Regions from separate parts of the Streptomyces sp. NEAU-YJ-81 genome, predicted to be linked through region 1. Evidence: riboswitches for the same ligand, from Rfam matches in the RefSeq annotation. Region 1 holds a riboswitch; each other region holds the start of a gene.

What was found. Region 1 has a riboswitch for S-adenosylmethionine ahead of J5X86_RS24465 (glutathione S-transferase C-terminal domain-containing protein). Riboswitches for the same ligand answer to the same signal wherever they lie in the genome.
Region 2: another riboswitch for S-adenosylmethionine. It lies ahead of J5X86_RS42225 (aminotransferase class V-fold PLP-dependent enzyme); the one in region 1 lies ahead of J5X86_RS24465 (glutathione S-transferase C-terminal domain-containing protein).
Region 3: another riboswitch for S-adenosylmethionine. It lies ahead of thrC (threonine synthase); the one in region 1 lies ahead of J5X86_RS24465 (glutathione S-transferase C-terminal domain-containing protein).

The regions. Positions count from the first base shown of each region.
Region 1 is NZ_JAGFNO010000011.1:217,212-222,133, reverse strand. It holds gene J5X86_RS24475 (ribonuclease BN) at 1-343, shown strand, start outside; gene J5X86_RS24470 (Mut7-C ubiquitin/RNAse domain-containing protein) at 488-1,231, shown strand; gene J5X86_RS24465 (glutathione S-transferase C-terminal domain-containing protein) at 1,272-2,117, opposite strand; SAM riboswitch class IV at 2,448-2,594, opposite strand; gene J5X86_RS24460 (PP2C family protein-serine/threonine phosphatase) at 2,681-3,823, opposite strand; gene J5X86_RS24455 (Fpg/Nei family DNA glycosylase) at 3,907-4,695, shown strand; gene J5X86_RS24450 (CU044_5270 family protein) at 4,747-4,922, opposite strand, start outside.
Region 2 is NZ_JAGFNO010000034.1:16,180-21,101, forward strand. It holds gene J5X86_RS42215 (cytochrome bc complex cytochrome b subunit) at 1-393, shown strand, start outside; gene trpD (anthranilate phosphoribosyltransferase) at 560-1,633, shown strand; SAM riboswitch class IV at 1,729-1,847, shown strand; gene J5X86_RS42225 (aminotransferase class V-fold PLP-dependent enzyme) at 2,052-3,458, shown strand; gene J5X86_RS42230 (Lrp/AsnC family transcriptional regulator) at 3,576-3,857, opposite strand; gene J5X86_RS42235 (rhomboid family intramembrane serine protease) at 3,854-4,588, opposite strand; gene J5X86_RS42240 (hypothetical protein) at 4,742-4,922, shown strand, end outside.
Region 3 is NZ_JAGFNO010000001.1:978,030-982,951, reverse strand. It holds gene groL (chaperonin GroEL) at 1-498, opposite strand, end outside; gene J5X86_RS04310 (cold-shock protein) at 878-1,084, opposite strand; gene J5X86_RS04305 (MoaD/ThiS family protein) at 1,494-1,772, opposite strand; gene thrC (threonine synthase) at 1,769-3,070, opposite strand; SAM riboswitch class I at 3,089-3,230, opposite strand; gene J5X86_RS04295 (glucosyl-3-phosphoglycerate synthase) at 3,423-4,370, shown strand; gene J5X86_RS04290 (trehalose-6-phosphate synthase) at 4,519-4,922, shown strand, end outside.

The DNA of each region.
Region 1 (4,922 bases):
GCTGGGCACAGTGCTGTTCTTCTGGTGGTCGCAGCGGCTGCTGCTCGGCGGGCGGATCAGCTGGGGCGCCCTGCTGCCCGGCGCGCTGGCCACCGGCGTCGGGCTGCTGGGGCTGCGGGTCTTCTCCCAGCTGGTGTTCTCCCCGCTGATCGCCTCCAACGCCGTCTCCTACGGCCCGGTCGGCACCGTCCTGGTCGTCCAGTCCTGGCTGGTCGGCGTCGGATACGTGGTCTTCGGCGGTGCGTTGCTGGGCCGGGTGCTGTACGAGGAGTATCTGCGGATGGTGGCATGGCGCCGCAAGCGGCGGCGCGACCGGGCCAAAGCGGCCCCACCGGCGGACTGACGCCCCGGCCGACGATCACGCGGGAGTGGCCCGCGAACCCTGGCGCGACGCCTCCCGCCGGTGGTCGCTTCCATGATCGTCAAGCCCGGGGCCGGACCCGAAACGCCGTCGCCCCGGGCCGGGCGCGCCTGGCATGCTGGCGGTGTGAACGGACCCGAGATCCACCTCAGTCTCGCCCCTGAACTGCGATTCTTCGCCGTCCAGGAGCGGCGCCGCCCCTGGACGGCCGTGGTCACCGACGGCGTCTCCACCCTCGGCCATGTCGTCGAGTCGCTCGGGGTCCCGCTCACCGAGGTCGGCCGGCTGGTGGTGAACGGCGAGGAGACCCCCGTCTCGCATGTGCCGGGCGCGGGGGAGACCGTGGAGGTCCATCCGGTCGTCCGCCCGCAGCGGGTGCCGGGCGCCCCGCTGCGCTTTCTGCTCGATGTGCACCTGGGCACGCTCGCGCGCCGGCTGCGGCTGCTGGGCGTGGACGCCGCGTACGAGAGCGAGGACATCGGCGACCCCGAGCTCGCCGCGCGCTCCGCCGCCCAGCGCCGGGTGCTGCTCTCCCGCGACCGGGGGCTGCTGCGCCGCCGTGAGCTGTGGGCCGGGGCGTATGTCTACAGCGACCGCCCCGATGAGCAACTGCGGGACGTCCTCGGCCGGTTCACCCCGAGCCTCGCGCCCTGGACCCGCTGTACCGCCTGCAACGGCCCGCTGGAGGACGCCGACAAGGAGTCGGTCCGGGAGCTGCTCCAGCACGGCACCCGGCGTACGTACGAGGTCTTCGCCCGCTGCACGGTCTGCGAGCGGGTCTACTGGCGTGGCGCCCACCACGCCCGGCTGGAGGCCATCGTGGCCGGGGCGATGGACGAGTTCGGCGACGCCCGGGCCGCCCTGCCCTGAGCGGAGCCGCCGGGCAGGGCGCCTGGTCCTGGGCGCGAGCTCAGGACACGTCGTCCTGGAGGGCCTCCGGAATCGCGGTGTGAAAGGCCGGATGGGCGTGCAGCCGCCGCACATAGGCGCGCAGCCGCCCATGGCGGGAGACCCGCTGGGCGGCGTCGGCGTCCAGGCGGAGCCGGTGCTCGGTGTCGAGCTGGACGAGGGCCACCCACAGGTCCACATCGGCGGCGGTCAGCTCGTCTCCCAGTGCGTATGGCGCGGCCGCGAGCCTGCGGTCGAGCCGGCCGAGGGCGGTCAGCAGCCGCTCCAGCGCGGCGTCCCGGCACTCCGCCTCGCGCGCCGTCCCGGCCTGCCGCGCCGCGTGGGTGATGTCGTCGTCGAGGAGTTCGCGGAGGGCGTCGATGTCCGCGGCGCGGGGCGCCGGGCGCAGCCGGGGACGTCCGGGTCCGCTGTGGTCGCTCAGGTGGCCGGCGAGGTCGCGCAGGATGTCGGGCGTGTGGTTGCTGACGACACGTCCGGTCCAGCCGTCGCACAGCGCGGGCGCGTCCACCGGTCCGCCGTAGCGGTGCCAGGTGGCCTCGTAGGCCCCGCGCAGTGCGGCGAACGCTTCGGGGGTGTCGTCCGGGAGTCCGACGAGGGTGGTGGCGACGGTGTCCCGCAGCCCGAGCAGATCGAGGGTGATGGAGACGCGCAGCGAGAGGGGACAGCTCGCGGAGAGATAGAGCCGGTAGCGATGCGGCACCGGATAGAAGCCACCGGCGAGGTCGACGCCGATGCGGCTGCGGAAGCGGTGCGGCGGAGTGGGCGGGGCGATCCGGGGGCGGGGCGAGCAGGGGTCGGGGTCGAGAAGAGCGGCAGGACCTGAACTGACCGGAAACGTCTCGGACATGGCTCTCCAAGGCAAGGACGGAGCCCCGGCCCGCCGGTCTGGGCGGCGCCGATGGCGCAACGGAAGGGAAGCCCGCGCGGGGCGTTCGCCGGGACGGTGCCGGGACACACCGGACCCCGGCGCGCTGGGCCGCGCTCGGTGACCGCGTCGATTCAGCCGGCTGGACTGGCGGCGCTGCAGATGCGCAGCAGATCGATGTGCAGACGCCTGGTCAGGAGGTGGCGACGGCGGAGCGGGGACCACGGCCGGGGACGCCGACGGGCGCAGTCCTCGTCGCTGTCGGTCCTGGGCATCTCACCGATCCCATCATCGGGGGCTCGCGAAGCAGCGAGACCGCGCTTGTCCCGTCCACACCGACGGAACCTGGTCGTCACCCGGGGGCACCCCGTCGCGGGAGAAGGGTTGCCTGTCAGCGAGCCGGGGCCGATGACCCACCTGAGCGGGGATTCCGCACGGTGGGCACTGACAATCGTGACCGTCCCTGACAGTGTCGTCGCGCTCCGCGAGGGCGTCAACCCATGCCGGGATGGCCAACGCGGGCCGACGGCACGGTGGATGCCCGCTCAGCGGAACGGCCGCCGCGCGCCGCCGGTGGCCCGCTCGATGAGGACCATGGCCGCGTCGTCCGCCAGCCGTCCCTCGGCATGCCGGACCAGGGCGTGGCGCAGCCGGTCCAGGTACTCGCCCGGGGTGGCGCCGTCCAGCGTCTCCATGGTCCGGTGCAGCGGAAAGAACTCGTTGTACTGGTTGCGGGCCTCGACCACGCCGTCGGTGTGCAGCAACAGCCGGTCACCGGACAGGAACGGAAAGGTCTCGACGCAGATCGGGGGAGGGCTGAGGAACTCCTCAAGGCCGAGCGGCGGCAGCGGGCGCGCCGGGTCCAGGGAGCGCACCTTGTGCTCGCGCATCACCAGGGGCGGCGGATGCCCGCGGTTGATCAGCTCGACCGACTCGTCCGACACCTGGGCGAGGAGCACGGTGACGAACTGCTCCTCCAGCTCCTGCGGGTCCTGGAGCTGGGAGCGGTCCAGCAGCTGGTACTCGCGCGCCAGCGCGGCCGCACAGCGGTGCATCACCTCGGCCAGGTCCTGCTCGTAGTGCACCGCCTCCCGGAAGGCGCCCACCACGGCCGCGGCGGACCGCACCGCGGCCAGCCCCTTTCCCCGCACATCGCCGACGATCAGCCGCACTCCGTAGCGGGTGCACATCGCCTCGTAGAGGTCCCCGCCGATCTGCGCGTCGCGCTCGGCCGCCATATAGACGCTGGCGGTGTTCACGACACCGATCCGGGCGGGCAGCGGCCGCAGCACCACGTTCTGGGACACCTCGGCGATCCGGCGGACATGGGCCAGCTCGCGGTCCCGGCGCACCCGCACCGCGCTGGTCGCCACGCTCGCGAGCGCCACCACCAGCAGGGCCAGCAGATTCGCGTACACCATCTCGCTGCCCCAGACGTTGTTGTGGGTGGCGGTGATCGCACTCACCGCCATGGCGAGCAGCGCCACCCCGCCGGTGCCGAACGGCCCCATGGTCACCGCCGCCAGCGCCGGCGCCGGGGAGAGCAGGGGGCCGGTGTAGACGGTGTGCGCGGGGGAGAGCTCAATGCTGAGCACCGCCGCCAGGTCCAGGAACGGCAGACACCGTGTGACCGCGAACAGCGTATGGCTGCGACCGCTCGCCCCCGGGGCGAAGCGCATGAATCGCATAACTTGGACCTTATCCGATGAAAGCCGCCAAAGGAGTGGTTCTCTGTAACGCGCGACGGAGACCCCGGGCGTAGCCTGACGCTATGCCCGAGCTACCGGATGTCGAGGGGTTCCGGCGAACGCTGGCCTCCTGCGCCCAGGGCCACCGCGTCGAGCGGGCGGAGGTCGCCGACGCGGGGGTGCTGCACGGGGTGACCGCGCAGCGGCTGAAGCGCGATCTCAAGGGCCGCCGCTTCGCCGCACCGCGCCGCCACGGCAAGTGGCTGATCGCCCCCACCGACGGGCCCACGGTCGTGGTGCACTTCGGCATGACCGGGCGGCTGGTCTGCGGGGCGGACTCCGAACCGGGCGGCCGGTTCGAGCGCGTCGCCTTCGACCTCGACGACGGCCACCGCCTCGGCTACGAGGACCAGCGCAAACTCCAGGGCATCTGGCTCGCCGCCACCGAAGCCGACGTCGACCGGATCCTCGGCGATCAGGGCCCGGACGCGCTCTCCCTGAGCCGGGCCGATCTCGACCGGCTGCTGGCGGGGCGGCGCGGACGCGTCAAGGCCACGCTGACCGACCAGACCGTGATCGCCGGGCTCGGCAACCTGCTCGGCGACGAGATCCTGTGGCGGGCCCGGATCCATCCGCAGCGGCCGGCGAACGCGCTGACCGACGACGAACACGAACGGCTCCACACCGCGATACGCGAGGTCCTGCGCGCCTCGGTGCGGGCGGAGCGGGTGCCGGACGACCCGGACTGGCTCACCGGACAGCGCGACGACCCGGACCCGCACTGCCCCCGCTGTGGCCATCCGCTGCGCCGTGGCCGGATCGCGGGGCGGACCAGCCTGTGGTGCCCCCACTGCCAGCGGGACGGCGGCTGACGCCCGCCCGGGGTGACCCGTGGCCCGCTTGGCGCCCTCGCGTCCGATCGATCAGGACACCCATGCCTTGTACGACATCACGTCGCCCGCCTTCAGCTTGTACTCCGGATCGTCCCGGGTGACGGTCTCCTCGACGTCCAGCACGTTGCCGTCGTCCGGATCGAGGACGATCAGGTACCGCATCCCGGAGGAAGCGGGGGTGAACCGGAACGCCTGCCCCTCCCGGC
Region 2 (4,922 bases), on a different contig from region 1:
ATCACGTGGTTCGTGCGGATCGGCTTCTTCGCCGGCCCGGTCCTGGCGTTCATCGCCACCAAGCGGATCTGTCTCGGCCTCCAGCGGCGCGACCGCGACAAGGTGCTGCACGGCCGTGAGACCGGCATCATCAAGCGGCTGCCGCACGGTGAGTTCGTCGAGGTCCATGAGCCGCTCGCGCAGGAGCAGCTGCACATGCTGACCCAGCACGAGCAGCCCGAGCCCTACGAGATCGGCCCCGAGACCGACGAGAACGGGGTCAAGCGGAAGGTAACGCCCGCGCAGCGGGTCCGTTCGAAGCTCTCCAAGGGCTACTACGGCGAGGACAACGTCATTCCGAAGCCGACCCGCGAGGAGTACCACGAGATCACCAGCGGCCACGGCCACCACTGATCTCCGCCGTACCGCTCTCGCACGTCAGCTGACGCCACAGACCAGGGCCCCGGCCCGGACCACACGGTCCGGCCGGGGCCCTGGTCGTGCTGCCGATAGGCTGGCGGCGGGCCGCTGACGTGCGCGGCCCCTTCCCTGCCCACCCCCACGGATCCAGGAGCGGACCATGGACGTTGTGACCCCCGCCGGAGGCGACAGCACCGCGACGGCCCGCACCTGGCCGGACGTACTGAGCTCGCTGATCGCCGGCCGGGACCTCGACGCCGACGACACCGCGTGGGCCATGGACCGGATCATGCGGGGCGAGGCCACCGACGCCCAGATCGCCGGTTTCGCGATCGCGCTGCGCGCCAAGGGCGAGACGGTCTCCGAGGTGGCCGGGCTGGTGCGGGCCATGTACGAGCACGCCAAGGTGATCGAGGTGCCCGGGGCGACCGTGGACATCGTCGGCACCGGCGGCGACCGCGCCAGGACCGTCAATATCTCCACCATGTCCGCGCTGGTCGTCGCCGGTACCGGCGCGCGGGTCGTCAAGCACGGCAACCGCGCCTCTTCCTCCGCCAGCGGCGCCTCCGACGTGCTGGAGAAGCTCGGCGTCAACCTGGACATCACCCCGGAGCGGGTGGTCGAGGTCGCGGAGGAGGCGGGGATCACCTTCTGCTTCGCGGTGAAGTTCCACCCGTCGCTGCGGCATGTCGCCTCGGCCCGCCGCGAGCTGGGCGTCGCCACCCCGTTCAACCTGCTCGGCCCGCTGACCAACCCGGCGCGGGTGAAGTGCCAGGCGACCGGGGTCGCGGACGCCCGGATGGCGCCCATCATCGCCGGGGTGCTGGCCGAGCGGGGCTCCTCCGCGCTGGTCGTCCGCGGCGACGACGGGCTGGACGAGCTCACCGTGACCACGACCTCCCAGGTGTGGGAGGTCCGGGGCGGCGCCGTGCGCCAGGAGACCCTCGACCCGCGGGACGTGGGCATCGAGCGGGCCCCCATGGAGGCCCTGCGCGGCGCGGACGCCTCGTACAACGCCGATGTGGCCCGCCGGCTGCTGGCGGGCGAGCGGGGCCCGGTCCGGGACGCGGTGCTGCTGAACTCGGCGTCGGCGCTGGTGGCGCTCGAGCCGGAGCCGGGGGACAAGCCCCTGGCGGAGCGGATCGCGGCGGGTGTCGCGCGGGCCGCCGAGTCCATCGACTCGGGCGCGGCGCGCGACGTCCTGGAGCGGTGGGTACGGGCCACCCACGCCTAGGCGGAACCCTTACGGTGCCCATGTTCTGTCCGTGCCTTGTCCGGGATGCGGACAGGGTATGGGCGCCGTCGTACGGCATGGCATACTCCTGGCCAGGTCACGAGTGACAGCGACTACGGCCCCGGCCCGCTGTCCGGCAACCCTCCGTCCGTGGCGGGGTGCCCCGGGTGATGACCAGGCCGCCAGGCAGCGAGGCCGGCGGCAAGCGCGGACCCCTCGCACTAGGGGTCCTGGTGGTCGAGGGAGTTCTTCCGTGATGCAGCGAATGCGCTAGGGCCGAGCGGCCCGTTTCCCCTCCTGTGCTCCGTGCGGTGTGGCCGTGCGTCGAGCGACTTTCCGCGCCCTGACGGCCGGCTTACCGCCGTCTTTGTGCGCGTTACGCATTCTCACGCCTTCGACCCTCCCGGGAGACTTCGCCATGTCCGCGCGCCCTGCTGCCACCGCTTCCGCCGCCTCCGCTGCCGCTTCCGCCGATTCCTCCGTCGCCGCCTGTGAGCCGCTGCCCGTGCTGGGCAGCGATGTCCTGGTGCCCCTGGTCACCGGGGGCGAGGTGACCTACGCGGCGCTCGACTACGCCGCCAGCGCCCCCGCGCTGCGGCGGGTCTGGGACGACATCGCCGCCTACGCGCCCTACTACGGCAGCGTGCACCGCGGGGCGGGCTACCTCTCGCAGCTCTCCACCGACCTCTTCGAGAACAGCCGTAAGGACGTCGCCGCCTTCCTCGGCTGCCGCGAGGACGACCAGGTCGTCTTCACCCGCTCCACCACCGATTCGCTCAACCTTCTGGCCGCCGTGGCGCCGCGGGGCACCGAGGTCTTCGTCTTCGAGACCGAGCACCACGCCTCGCTGCTGCCGTGGGAGCAGCGGGAGGACGTCACCGTCCGCTACCTCAGCGCCCCGCGCTCCCCGCGGCAGGCGGTGGAGACGCTGGAGAAGGCGCTCGCGGGGCGCGCCGAGGGCCCGGCGTTGGTCTGTGTGACCGGCGCGTCCAATGTGACCGGTGAGCTGTGGCCGGTGCGGGAGCTGGCCGCGGCCGCGCACGCACACGGCGCCCGTATCGTCCTGGACGCCGCGCAGCTCGCCCCCCACCACCCCGTGGACATCGCGGAGGCGGACGTCGACTGGGTGGCCTTCTCCGGGCACAAGCTGTACGCCCCCTTCGGCGCCGGTGTGCTGGCCGGGCGCGCGGACTGGCTGCGGGCGGCCCAGCCGTATCTGGCGGGCGGTGGTGCCAGCCGTAAGGTGACGCGCAGGGACGACGGGGGCGTCGACGTCGAGTGGCACACCACCGCCGCCCGGCACGAGGCGGGCTCGCCGAACGTCATCGGCGTCTACGCGATCGCGTCGGCGTGCAGGGCGCTGGCCGAGGCCGGTTTCGAGGGCCTGGTCGCCCGTGAGCGGGAGCTGATCGAGAAGGTGCGGGCGGGGCTGGCCGAGGTGCCCGAGGTGCGGGTGCTCTCGCTGTTCGGCGACGACGCCCCCCGGGTCGGCGTGCTGTCGTTCGTGGTGGAGGGCTGGAACAGCTCCCACTTCGCGGCGGCGCTCTCCGCGGAGTACGGCATCGGCGTACGCGACGGGCTCTTCTGCGCGCATCCGCTGGTCCGCACCCTGCTGGACAGCGAGCCCGACGAGCCGGGCGAATGCGGCGCGCCGGAGGCCGCGCCGGGGGAGCGTTCGCTGAACGCGATCCGGGTCAGCTTCGGGGCGGGCACCCCGGACGAGCATGTCGAGCGGTTCGTGGGCGCCGTGAAGGAGCTGGTGCGCGAGGGTGCCCGGTGGAGCTACCGCACCGAGGACGGCCGCTGCGTCCCGGACCGCGGCTGAGCCCCTGGGCCCGGAGGCGGCGGGGCTGAGGGAGCCGCTGGGCCCCGGGGGTGCCGGGGCCGAAGCGCCGAGGGCGTGGCGCTAGGGCCCTTCTGGCGGATCTCCGTGGGAAGGACCCTAGCCGTCCAGGCCGATCGCGAACGCCGCCTCGAGGTCGTGCTGCGAGTACGTCCGGAAGGCGATGTGCGTCTCGGTCGAGGCCACCCCCGGCAGCTTGCTGATCTGGCCGGTGATGATGTCCGCGAGGTCGTCGTGCCGGGCCACCCGGACCATCGCGATCAGATCGTGTGCGCCGGTGACCGAGTAGACCTCGCTCACGTTCTCCAGCGCGGCGATCTTCTCGGCGGTCTCCGGAATCCGGTCCACGCTGGTCTTGATGAGCACGATCGAAGTGATCACGGCTGGCTTTCTCCCTCACTGGCCCTGGCTGCGCCGCCCACTCTAGTCGTCCGCCCGAACCGGCCCCACGCGTAGAGAAAGCCGAGGGTGAAGCCCACGAGATGGGCGAGATAGGCGACGCCGGGGCGGTCGTCGGCCTGCCGGGCGGCCAGCCACTGGAGGGCCACCCAGAAGATCAGCACCGCCCAGGCCGGGAAGCGCAGCGGCAGAAAGAACAGAAACGGAAAGAGACTGGTCACCCTGGCCCGGGGAAACAGCCACAAGAAGGCGCCGAGCACCCCGGAAATAGACCCGGAGGCGCCCACCAGGGTCTGGGCGGAGTCGGCGTGCGCGGCGGCGTAGCCGAGCAGCGCCAGATAGCCCGTGACCAGGTAGAAGACGGCGAACTGGACCCGTCCCATCCGCTCCTCGGTCATCGCCCCGAAGACGTAGAGAAACAGCATGTTGCCGAGCAAATGCAGCCAGTTTCCGTGCACGAACAGCGCGGTCAGCGGGGCGAGCGGCTGATCGGGGGCGCCGCTCCACAGGGCGCTGGGCACCACTCCCCAGCGCTCGAAGTATGTGGACTGGGCCTCCACCAGCCGCCCGCCCGTGCCATAGCCGGGGTTGAGCCCCGAGGCCGGTCCGATGACGAAGAGCAGGCAGCAGCTGACGATCAGGCCGTATGTCACCCACGGGCGGCCGGGCCCCGCCATCCAGGGGCGGTCGCGCCCCGACGACGTCTCGATCATGGTCAGATCATTCCGTACCGGGTGCAACCTCCACAGAGCGCCTCGCCGCGCTCCTGCCCGGGACGCGGGCGGGACGGGCCCGGCGCGGGGCAAGGCTCAGGCCGTAGGGTTACAGGACGCCGCCGACGAGCCGAGAAGCGAGGACCCGCAATCATGGCCGTGCCCCTGCCGACCGCCCAGACCCGCTGGCGTTGCACACTGTGCGGCAACCTCACCCGGTTCGATGTGACCCGCTCGACCAGAGCCGTGGAGTATGTGCATCTCGACTTGGCCGGGGAACCCAGTGTCGAGGAACGCGAGGTGCTCAGTGAGACCATTGAGTCAGTGCGCTGTC
Region 3 (4,922 bases), on a different contig from region 1:
CTTGTCCATCGCCTCGGCGATGAGCTCACCGATCTGGGTGTCGGCGGCGGAGATGGAGGCGGTGGAGGCGATCTGCTCCTTGGTCTCCACGTCCTTGGCCTGCTCGAGAAGCTGGGCGGAGACGGCCTCGACGGCCTTCTCGATACCCCGCTTGAGCGCCATCGGGTTGGCACCCGCGGCGACGTTGCGGAGGCCCTCCTTGACCAGCGCCTGGGCGAGGACGGTCGCGGTCGTCGTGCCGTCACCGGCGACGTCGTCCGTCTTCTTCGCGACCTCCTTGACCAGCTCGGCGCCGATCTTCTCGTACGCGTCCTCGAGCTCGATCTCCTTGGCGATGGAAACACCATCGTTGGTGATCGTGGGGGCGCCCCACTTCTTCTCGAGGACGACGTTACGGCCCTTGGGGCCGAGGGTGACCTTGACGGCGTCGGCGAGCTGGTTCATCCCGCGCTCGAGGCCGCGCCGCGCCTCCTCGTCGAACGCGATGATCTTGGCCATGTGAAGTGGTCCTCCCAAGACGGGGTGGATTGCTCCGGACCGCGCTGGCGCCCGCGACGGACGGCCTGCCTGCCGTACGGTTCCTTGCCCCGCATGGCCTGGCGGGCCTCACCGACCCGGTCCTTCTGTCACTCTCAACGTCAGAGTGCTAACGCCAATGATTAGCACTCGGACCTATAGAGTGCAAGCGGCCGGAGGCCATCCTTGGGGGGTGGCGGCCGGGCGACGGGTGGGCGCAAGCGGCCGGAGGCCATCCACCCCCGGGGACGAAGCGACGCCAACCCCGTAACAATTCAGCGCGGACACGCCGAAGGGTCCGTACCCTGGCCGGGACACGGACCCTTCGGACTGTACTGTTCAGCTGCGTCGCGTCGGCGCGTCAGCCTACGGCCACGCGGACCATGTCGGCCTGCGGGCCCTTCTGACCCTGCGAGATCTCGAACTCGACCCGCTGGCCTTCCTCGAGGGTGCGGTACCCGTCCATCTGGATCGCGCTGTAGTGGACGAACACGTCCGCACCACCGTCGACCGCGATGAAGCCGTACCCCTTCTCCGCGTTGAACCACTTGACGGTGCCCTGAGCCATTCCTAACTCCCCTATTGCTGGCCCTTGCGCAGGACCGCACTCCGCGGACCCGGGTCAGACCTCACCCCCCGGATGTGGGGGGTGTGCGCCGGAACGCGTCGACCGCCGCTGAATGTATCCGTCCCAACGCCCTCTGCAACAGGTCAATCGGACGAGAATTCTGGGCACGGCCGAACGGTTAAAAGTGAGAATTTATGTGAAGTTCGGGCAAGCCGGGCGGGACATAGGGAACCAACCCGACAATTCGCGCTCACACTTTACGCACAACTTGACGAGTTCTCATATGTGGTTCCGGCCCGGGGGCCATCGGGGATTCCGGGCAACTGTATCGCGATTCCACACACGGAATCGCCCCGTCCGGTTGTCCCCGGACGGGGCGATGCCAAAGGTGAGGAGGGTGGACGCGGGGTCAGCAGCCGCCCGCGACCGCCGGGATGATCGAGATCCCGGCACCGTCCGGGGTAGCCGTGGCCAGGCCATCGGCGAAGCGGACGTCATCGTCATTGACGTAGACGTTGACGAAGCGGCGGAGCTTGCCGGTGTCGTCCAGCACGCGGGCCGCGATGCCCTGGTGGTTCTTCTCCAGGTCCGCCAGGACCTCGGCGAGGGTCGCGCCCTCGGCGGGGACCTCGGCCTGACCGGCGGTGTAGGTGCGCAGGATGGTCGGGATTCGGACGTTGACGCTCATGCGAGACCAGCCTCTCGGAACGAGTCAAGGGTGGGGCGGATGATGGCGGAGGGACCCGTGGTGGGGGCCACCGCGTCGAGGGTCTTGAGGCCGTCGCCGGTGTTGAGCACGACGGTCGTCAGGGACGGGTCGAGCAGACCGTCCTCGATCAGCTTCTTGGTCACGCCGACGGTCACCCCGCCCGCGGTCTCCGCGAAGATCCCCTCGGTGCGGGCGAGCAGCTTGATCGCGTCGACGATCTGCTCGTCGTTCACGTCCTCCACCGCGCCGCCCGTACGGCGGGCGATGTCCAGGACGTACGGGCCGTCCGCGGGGTTGCCGATGGCCAGCGACTTGGCGATGGTCTGCGGCTTCTGCGGCCGGACGACGTCATGGCCGGCCTTGAAGGCGGCGGAGACCGGGGAGCAGCCCTCGGCCTGGGCGCCGAAGATCTTGTAGGGCTTGTCCTCGACCAGACCGATCGCGATCAGCTCCTTCAGCCCCTTGTCGATCTTGGTTAGCTGGGAGCCGGAGGCGATCGGGATGACGATCTGGTCCGGCAGCCGCCAGCCGAGCTGCTCGCAGATCTCGTACGCGAGGGTCTTGGAGCCCTCGCCGTAGTACGGCCGCAGGTTGACGTTGACGAAGCCCCAGCCCTCGCCCACCGGGTCGCCGATCAGCTCGCTGCAGAAGCGGTTGACGTCGTCGTAGGTGCCCTCGATGCCGACCAGCTCACCGCCGTAGACCGCGGCCATGACGACCTTGCCCGCCTCCAGGTCGTGCGGGATGAAGACGCAGGAGCGGAATCCCGCACGGGCGGCGGCGGCGCCGACCGCGCCGGCGAGGTTGCCGGTGGAGGAGCAGGAGAGGGTGGTGAAGCCGAAGGTGCGGGCGGCCTGGACGGCGATGGCGACGACCCGGTCCTTGAAGGAGTGGGTGGGGTTCCCGGAGTCGTCCTTGATGTGCAGCTCACCGGTGACGCCGAGCTCACGGGCGAGGTTGTCGGCCTTGACCAACTGGGTGAAACCGGGGTGCAGGCTGGGCAGGTCCGCCACGTCCGCCGGGACGGGCAGCAGCGGGGCATAGCGCCAGATGCTGTTCGGACCGGCCTCGATGCGCCGGCGCAGCTCCTCCGGGTCGCCGGCCGGCAGCTCGTACGCGACCTCAAGCGGCCCGAAACAGACCTCACACGCGAAGATCGGGCCCAGATCGAACCGCTCACCGCACTCCCGGCAGGACAATGCGATGGCGGGACCGAAGGCACCGGAGGCGTCGGAGGTGGAGGAAGTGGTTGAGCTTTCTACTGACTGCACAGCCATGGATGGCGAGGCCCTTTCTCCTCATCTTCCTCGCGACGCATTTCGCCACGAGACGGAATTGGCACCTTCCCGAGCTGGGAGCCTCGCTGCGGAATGCGAGATCAGCTGGAGGGTTGCCGGGGCTTCAACGGGCCGTTCCCTCTGCCCCTCTGGATGAGCGGTATGGCACCGGGCGGACCCGGGCGTTTGTCAGCACGGCATCATCACGGGCTTCCTCGGTAAACACCGAGGTCGACCCCGACATACGACGGCCATGCGCGTTGTTCAAGACTGTAACCGACGGCCCGGATGGTTGAGCTAGCCGTCCGATGCGCGAGATGGATCACAGCGACCACGGCAGGGAGAGACACAGGTGCTGGATGAGGTGGAGCGCTGGCTGAAGCACCGCTCCTGGTCGGCCGACGACCGGCCGCTGGACCGCCTGCTGGACGCGAAGCGGGGCTCGGCGACGACCCTGAGCGTGGTCCTGCCCGCCCTGAACGAGGAGGCCACGGTCGGCGAGATCGCCGCGACAATCCGCCGGGAGCTGATGGGCGAGGCGGCGCCGCTGGTGGACGAGCTGGTGGTGCTGGACTCCGGCTCGACGGACCGCACCGCCGAGGTCGCCGCGGCGGCGGGCGCCACCGTCGTCCCCCGCGACTCGCTGCTCCCCCGGCTGCCCGCGCTGCCCGGCAAGGGCGAGGTGCTGTGGCGGTCCCTGCTGGCCACGAGCGGCGACATCATCTGCTTCATCGACGCCGACCTGCGGGAATTCGATCCGCGCTTCGTCTCGGGGATCGTCGGTCCGCTGCTGACCGACCCCACGCTGCAGCTCGTGAAGGGCATGTACGACCGCCCACTCGGCGAGCTGGCGGGCCAGGGCGGCCGGGTCACCGAGCTGGTCGCCCGCCCGCTGCTGAATCTGCACTGGCCCCTGCTGGCCGGATTCGTCCAGCCGCTGGGCGGTGAGTACGCGGCGCGCCGCACGCTGCTGGAGCGGCTGCCCTTCCCGGTCGGCTACGGGGTCGAGCTGGGGCTGCTGGTCGACGCGCTGCACACGGTGGGTCTCGACGCGCTCGGCCAGGTGGACATCGGGGTGCGCAAACACCGCCACCAGGACGGGCTGGCGCTCGGCCGGATGGCGGCCGCGATCTACCGCACCGCGCAGCTGCGGCTGGCCCGGGGCCATTTGGTGCGGCCGCGGCTGACCCAGTTCGACCGGGGCGACAACGGCTTCGAGCCGCGCACCACGGCTGTGGACACCGAGGAGCGGCCGCCGATGATCGAGATACCGGAGTACGCGGAGCGGCGCGCGGCGTGACGCACCCGGGCGGCGCGGCGTGATGACCCCGGGACCCCGGCATCAGGCGATAGCCCCTACGGGGCGGAAACAGGCCGCCCCATACCGCCTACGGGGCAAGAAACCGTACGTACGTTTGCGCGGGGTCGCGGCTGGCTAGGCTCGCGACATGGCAGTTCCGCGCACCGCCCCGATCCTGGTCGCGTCCAACCGTGGTCCGGTCTCGTACACCCTGGGCGAGGACGGCTCGCTCACCGCCCGGCGCGGCGGTGGCGGGCTGGTCTCCGGCCTCAGCGCCATCGGCCCGGACGCGAACGCGGTGTGGGTGTGCGCGGCGCTCGGGGAGGGTGATCGCGAGGCGGCCCGGCGCGCCGGGGAAAACCATCTGAACCCCGGTGACACCGGCGGCCAGCAGGTGCGGATGCTCGACATCGCGCCGGATGTCTTCGCCGCCGCGTACAACGGCATCGCCAATTCGGTGCTGTGGTTCATCCACCATCTGCTCTACCAGACCCCGGTCGAGCCGGTCTTCGACGCGGAGTTCGCCGACCAGTGGGCGGCTTACGAGACCTA